DNA from 2 places in the Paraburkholderia sp. MM5384-R2 genome. Region 1 is predicted to be linked to the other one. Evidence: predicted binding sites of a transcription regulator. Region 1 holds the regulator's gene; the other holds the start of a gene.
What was found. The regulator LexA, encoded in region 1, represses DNA repair genes until DNA is damaged. The targets are predictions, from matches to a motif close to ACTGTATNNNNATACAGT.
Positions count from the first base shown of each region.

Region 1 (3,413 bases):
AGCACACGCGGCGACGTGACCGCGCGCACGAACTGATCCCAGTCGAGCGTCGCGGTTTTCAGAAAGGTCGCCGCCAATGGAATCAGCACCACGAGGCTCAGATAAGCCACCGTGATGCCGAGTGTCAGGCCAAAACCGGGCAATGCGCTCGGCTTGCGGAAGGTCAACGTGGTCATGCTGGATACTCGTTCATGGTTGATGCTCGCGCGGTTGTTCGTTTTGCCGTGCTGCCGTACTGCGGTACTGCCGCACTGCTGGCCACCGGACCCCGGTTAGCGGAAAGCGCGCCCATTGGGCGCGCCCTTTTTCCCTGGCTGTGATTCAGGCGGTGGTTCTTACTGCGGCTGATAAATCGAATCGAACACGCCGCCGTCCGCGAAATGCGTCTTCTGCGCGTTGGTCCAACCACCGAACGAATCGTCGATCGTGTACAGCTTCAGCTTCGGAAACTTCGCGGTCAGCTCGGCGGGCACCTTGCTGGAACGCGGACGATAGAAATTGCGCGCGGCGATCTCCTGACCTTGCTCGCTATACAGGAAGTTCAGATATGCCTCGGCCAGCTTGCGCGTGCCGTGTTTGTCGACGACCTTGTCGACCACCGCGACCGGCGGCTCGGCCAGAATGCTCACCGACGGCACCACGATCTCGAACCTGTCCGGACCAAACTCCTTCAGCGACAGGAACGCCTCGTTTTCCCACGCGATCAGCACGTCGCCGATACCGCGCTGCACGAAGCTCGTGGTCGCGCCGCGCGCGCCCGAATCGAGCACGCCGGCGTTCCTGTACAGCTTGCCGACGAACTCCCTGGCCTTCTGGTCGTTGCCGCCCGGTTGATGCTCGGCGTACGCCCACGCGGCCAGATAATTCCAGCGCGCGCCGCCCGAGGTCTTCGGATTCGGCGTCACGATCGACACGCCCGGCTTCACCAGATCGTCCCAATCCTTGATGTGCTTCGGGTTGCCCTGGCGCACCAGAAACACGATCGTCGACGTGTACGGCGATGCGTTGTCCGGCAGACGTTTTTGCCAGTTCTTGTCGACGAGCCCCTTGTTCGCGAGCGCGTCGATGTCATAGGCGAGCGCAAGCGTCACGACGTCGGCCTGCAGTCCGTCGAGCACCGAGCGAGCCTGCGCGCCCGAGCCGCCGTGCGACTGCCTGAAGGTGACGGCTTCGCCGGTGCTGGCCTTCCATTCCTTGCCGAATGCCTGATTGATGTCCTGATACAGCTCGCGCGTCGGATCGTAGGACACGTTCAACAGCGTGGTGTCGGCGTGCGCGACGCCGCTTGGGCCCAACATGCCAAGCGCGCCCGCCGCGCCGACGGCGAGCGCCGCGATCAGTTTTCTGGTTCGAGCCGCAAGCCCCGTATACCGATCGTTCATTTCAATTTTTCTCCGCGTGATGGTCCGCTGATGAGCGTCTGGTGTTGTTCTGCGTCGCTCTCACGTGCACATGAGCGCCAACCGGAGGCCAGTCTATCGAAGCGCTTTCATGATTAAAAATAATGTTTCTTCATTTTTTAATGCTCAAAAGTGGTAACGACAGATGCGCCGGCGGTTGGGACACCGACAACGCCGTCATGTCGCCGATAAACGACGCCCCAGCGTGGCCCTTGCGACGAACTTAAAGTAAAGCTTGAAAAGCGCCGAATACTGTATAAAAATACAGTCACCTGTTCATACATACAGTGGCCATGACAAAACTCACCGCACGACAGCAGCAGGTTTTCGATCTGATCCGCCGCGCGATCGAACGCACGGGCTTTCCGCCCACTCGCGCGGAAATTGCCGCCGAACTCGGGTTCAGCTCGGCCAATTCCGCGGAAGAGCATCTGCGCGCGCTGGCGCGCAAGGGCGTGATCGAACTCGCGGCCGGCGCGTCGCGCGGCATCCGCCTGCTGTCCGGGCAGGAGGACGCGCCGTATCAGTTCACCCTGCCGCATGCGGGCCTGATGCAGTTGTCGTTGCCGCTGATCGGCCGGGTCGCGGCGGGTAGCCCGATCCTCGCGCAGGAACATATCTCGCAGCACTACGCGTGTGACCCGGCGCTGTTCTCGAGCAAGCCCGACTACCTGCTGAAGGTGCGCGGCCTGTCGATGCGCGACGCGGGCATTCTCGACGGCGACCTGCTCGCGGTGCAAAAGCGCACCGAAGCGAAGGACGGCCAGATCATCATTGCGCGGCTTGGCGACGACGTGACGGTCAAGCGTCTGAAGCGCCGGCCGAACGGCATCGAACTGATCGCCGAAAACCCCGATTACGACAACATCTTCGTGGAAACCGGCAGCGCCGATTTCGCGCTCGAAGGGATCGCGGTCGGGCTGATCCGCCCCAGCGAGTTCTGATCTTTCGCTGTCGCCAGAACGCTTGCGCCGGTTTGTCCGACCCAAGCCGCATTTACGCCTGCATCTATGCCGCATCGCCTGGAGAGACTCATGGAACGCCTTGCCCGCCTGTTGCCCTTTCGCCAGTTCGGCCGTCTGCGCCATCTGCGCAAGCTCACGCCCTGCGCGCTAATCGAGGCGCCCGCTGCGCGCACGCCGTCGCTGTTCGACGCGGCTGCCGAAGCTTCCGGTCTGCCGTCGTCGTTGCCGGCGTTCGCGCGCGTGTCGCTGAATTCGGCGCTGAACATCGCCGAGCCCGCGCGTCGCGCGCCGGTGCGGGTCTATCATGGACCGTCGCGACTGATCATGGTCGGCACAGTCGACGCCGTATGCCGTATGATCGATCGCTGCATAGCCGACGAAGCCAACGTGCACGGCGCGGTGTTCGAAGCCTGAGCGAATCCTGAGTACGCATGCAACAAGCACTTCGGATGTTCAGAGATTCGCGTGGGATGGGATCGTTTCGACCTCGCCGTGGTCGACGTTAGATCATCACTGACGTGGAGCCCCATTCGATGACAATTCGGAAACGCATACAGGGCAGCGCCACCCGGCCGCTGCTGATCACGCTGATCGTGGTGATCGTGATTGCCGCGCTGGGCTTTATTTATGCGTCACCGTATCTCGCGGTGAACAATCTCAAACGCGCCGCCGATGCGCGTGACGTGCAAACCGTCAATCAGTACGTGGACTTTCCCGCGCTACGCGATAGCCTGAAGCAACAGGTGGGCGCCATGCTGACACGCCGGCTCGAGGCGGATGCCGGCAACAAGATGGCCACGATCGGCGCGGTGATCGGCGTGACGCTGATCGGCCCGCTCGTCGATGCCTATGCGACACCCGACGGCGTCGCGGCGCTGCTGAACGGCATGCCGCCGCGTGGCACGCCGGGCGAGCAACCGTCCGCGCCGCCAGCCGCGGGCGGCGAAGCGCCGGCCGCACCAGCCGCGGGCGACACCACCACGCAGGCAAGCGCACCGCCGCCCGGGCGTCAAAGCACAGCCGGCTATCGCAGTCTCAACGAGTTTGT
Region 1 is NZ_JACHDI010000001.1:464,507-467,919, forward strand. Features, by position in the region: gene cysT (sulfate ABC transporter permease subunit CysT) at 1-176, opposite strand, end outside; gene HDG37_RS02220 (sulfate ABC transporter substrate-binding protein) at 336-1,382, opposite strand; gene lexA (transcriptional repressor LexA) at 1,694-2,344, shown strand; gene HDG37_RS02230 (hypothetical protein) at 2,435-2,779, shown strand; gene HDG37_RS02235 (DUF2939 domain-containing protein) at 2,899-3,413, shown strand, end outside.

Region 2 (3,413 bases), on a different contig from region 1:
ATTGCCGGCGACTTCGACCGGCTCGTCGGGCGCTTCGTAGCCGATGTCCATCTGCTTCGCGAGCGCGGCCGGCACCCATTCGCGCACCGCGCTGCGCGCGAGTTCGCCGAGTTCGAGCGGCGTGAAGATCTGCCCCGATCGACGGTTCTCCGCGCGCGCCAGCGCGAGCAATTGCGTGACGAGCCGCGCGGCCTGCTCGGAGCTCGTCGCGATCTGTTCGAGCGAGCGACGAACCTCGGCCGACGCGTTCTGGCGCAGCGCGAGCTCGGCCTGGGTGCGCAGGCCGGCCAGCGGCGTTTTCATCTGATGCGCGGCGTCGGCGATGAAGCGCTTCTGTAGCTCCATGTTCTGTTCGAGGCGCGTGAGCAGATCGTTGAACGACGTGACGAGCGGCTCGATTTCCGGCGGCGCGCGGCGCGCTTCGAGCGGCGACAGATCGTCCGGCCGGCGCGCGCGGATATGCGCCTGCAGCGCATGCAGCGGCTCGAGCCCGCGCGACAGCCCGAACCACACGAGCAGGATCGCGAGCGGCAGGATCACGAACTGCGGCAGGATCACGCCCTTGATGATGTCGTTGGCGAGCTGGCTGCGCTTGTCGAGCGTTTCGGCGACCTGCACGAGCACGGCCTGCGCGCCCGGCGTCTGCGGAAACTCGACGGTCGTGTAGGCGACGCGGATGTCGTTGCCGCGCAGCACGTCGTCGCGGAATTCGACGAGGCCCGGTGGCGGGCGGTCCTCCTCGTGCGGCAGCGGCATGTCGCGCTCGCCGGCCACGAGCTCGCCGCGCGTGCCGAGCACCTGAAAGAACACGCTGTCGACGTTGTCGGCGCGCAGGAAATCGCGCGTCGACTCGGGCAGCGACAGCTCCGCGACGCCGTTGACCGGATGGATCTGGCGCGCGAGCACGTAGGCGTCGGTTTCGAGCGCGCGGTCGAACGGCCCGTTCGCGATCGACTTCGCGACCAGATAGGTGACCGCGAGGCTCATCGGCCACAGCAGCAGCAGCGGCGCGAGCATCCAGTCGAGAATTTCGCCGAACAGCGAGCGCGGACGCGCTTCGGCGGCGGCTTCGGTTTCGTCGGGCGGGGCGAACGGATTGGCGTAGCGCGCGTCGCGCGCCTCGTCGAGGTCCGCAGCGTGCGCCGTGGCGCGATCAGCGCGTGCGGACATCGCTGGCCTCTATTTGTAGTGGTGGCTCGCCGGCATCGCGCTGGACGACGGCGCGGTGGACGTTTGTGCCGCTTGTGCCGCTTGTGCCGTCTGCGGCTCGGAGCCGGCCGGGGTGGCGGGCGCGCTCGCATTCGCCGGCGGCGCCGCTTTTTCGAGACAGTAGCCGAGCCCGCGCACGGTGATGATGCGCACGCCGCTCGGTTCGATCTTCTTGCGCAGCCGGTGCACGTAGACTTCGATCGCGTTGTTGCTGACTTCCTCGCCCCATTCGCATAGATGGTCGACGAGCTGCTCTTTCGAGACCAGCCGACCGATCCGTTGCAGCAGCACTTCGAGCAGCCCGAGTTCGCGCGCGGACAGATCGATCGCCTGGTCGTTGACGTAGGCGATGCGGCCCACCTGATCGAACGACAGCGAGCCATGCCGCACGACGGTCGGGCCGCCGCCCGCGCCGCGCCGTGTCAGCGCGCGCACGCGCGCTTCGAGTTCGTTCAGCGCGAAGGGCTTGGCCATGTAATCGTCGGCGCCGAGGTCGAGGCCTTTGACGCGTTCGTCGACGCTATCGGCGGCGGTCAGGATCAGCACGGGCAGGTTCGAATTGCGCGCGCGCAGGCGGCGCAGCACCTCGAGCCCGGACATGCGCGGCAGGCCCAGATCGAGGATCAATAGGTCGAACGTCTGCATTGACAACGCGGTATCGGCTTCCATGCCGCTTTTCACGTGATCGACCGCATAGGCCGATTGGCGGAGTGATCGAACCAGACCATCCGCGAGTATGCTGTCGTCTTCGGCAATCAGAATTCGCATGATGCGCCAGCCTGGCTTTGCCGGCACCGTGGGGGTTGCCCCGGCGCGCAGCGGTCTCCGAACATTATTGTGGGTAGTTGGGGCGATGCGACAGTAAAAGATGCGCGTTCGCATCACAATCGCGCTTGCCAAAACCACTGTTTTTTTATACAGTGTCTGCGTTTCGTGTGATCTCCTGGAGACTCCGCTCAATTCGAGTGGAACCACGGGTGCACATCTGCCTCAGACGCCGTTCATCATAGCAAAGGACGATTCATGGAAGAAAGCAAGAAAGGCTCGGCTGGACTGACTGCTGAAAAGAGCAAGGCTCTCGCCGCCGCGCTCGCGCAGATCGAAAAGCAGTTCGGCAAAGGGTCGGTCATGCGGCTCGGCGCAGGTGAGGCAGTCGAAGACATCCAGGTGGTCTCCACCGGATCGCTCGGCCTCGACATCGCACTGGGCGTCGGCGGTTTGCCGCGCGGCCGCGTGGTCGAAATCTACGGTCCGGAATCGTCCGGTAAAACCACGCTGACGCTGCAGGTCGTCGCCGAAATGCAGAAGCTCGGCGGCACCGCGGCGTTCATCGACGCGGAACACGCGCTGGACATTCAATACGCGGGCAAGCTCGGCGTGAACGTCGCCGACCTGCTGGTCTCGCAGCCGGACACAGGCGAACAGGCGCTCGAAATCGCCGACGCGCTGGTGCGCTCGGGCTCGATCGACATGATCGTGATCGACTCGGTCGCGGCGCTGGTGCCGAAGGCGGAAATCGAAGGCGAAATGGGCGACTCGCTGCCGGGTCTGCAGGCGCGTCTGATGTCGCAGGCGCTGCGCAAGCTGACCGGCACGATCAAGCGCACGAACTGCCTCGTGATCTTCATCAACCAGATCCGCATGAAGATCGGCGTGATGTTCGGCAACCCGGAAACCACCACGGGCGGTAATGCGCTGAAGTTCTACGCGTCGGTGCGTCTCGACATTCGCCGCATCGGCTCGATCAAGAAGAACGACGAAGTGATCGGCAACGAAACCCGCGTGAAGGTCGTCAAGAACAAGGTGGCGCCGCCGTTCCGTGAAGCGATTTTCGACATCCTGTACGGCGAGGGCATCTCGCGTCAGGGCGAAATCATCGACCTCGGCGTGCAGGCGAAGATCGTCGACAAGGCCGGCGCATGGTACAGCTACAGCGGCGAGCGGATCGGTCAGGGCAAGGACAACGCGCGTGAATTCCTGCGCGAAAATCCGGATATCGCTCGCGAAATCGAGAACCGTATCCGCGAATCGCTGGGCGTTACCGCGATGGCGAACGCCGTGACCGGCGCGGACGCTGAAGTCGCGGGCGAAGAAGAGTAAGCATCAAGTGATACGCAAAGGCCGGCCGCTGTCCGGTTCCGACTCCGGACGCTATCCGGACGGCCCGCGCGACGCGGCGGACGGATCGCCTGAGTCCGGCGATC
Region 2 is NZ_JACHDI010000013.1:2,891-6,303, reverse strand. Features, by position in the region: gene HDG37_RS20515 (sensor histidine kinase) at 1-1,170, opposite strand, end outside; gene HDG37_RS20510 (response regulator transcription factor) at 1,180-1,977, opposite strand; gene recA (recombinase RecA) at 2,233-3,309, shown strand; gene recX (recombination regulator RecX) at 3,317-3,413, shown strand, end outside.
Region 2: recA (recombinase RecA) is a predicted target of LexA. The motif match lies at 2,114-2,131, and genes of this name have one in related genera.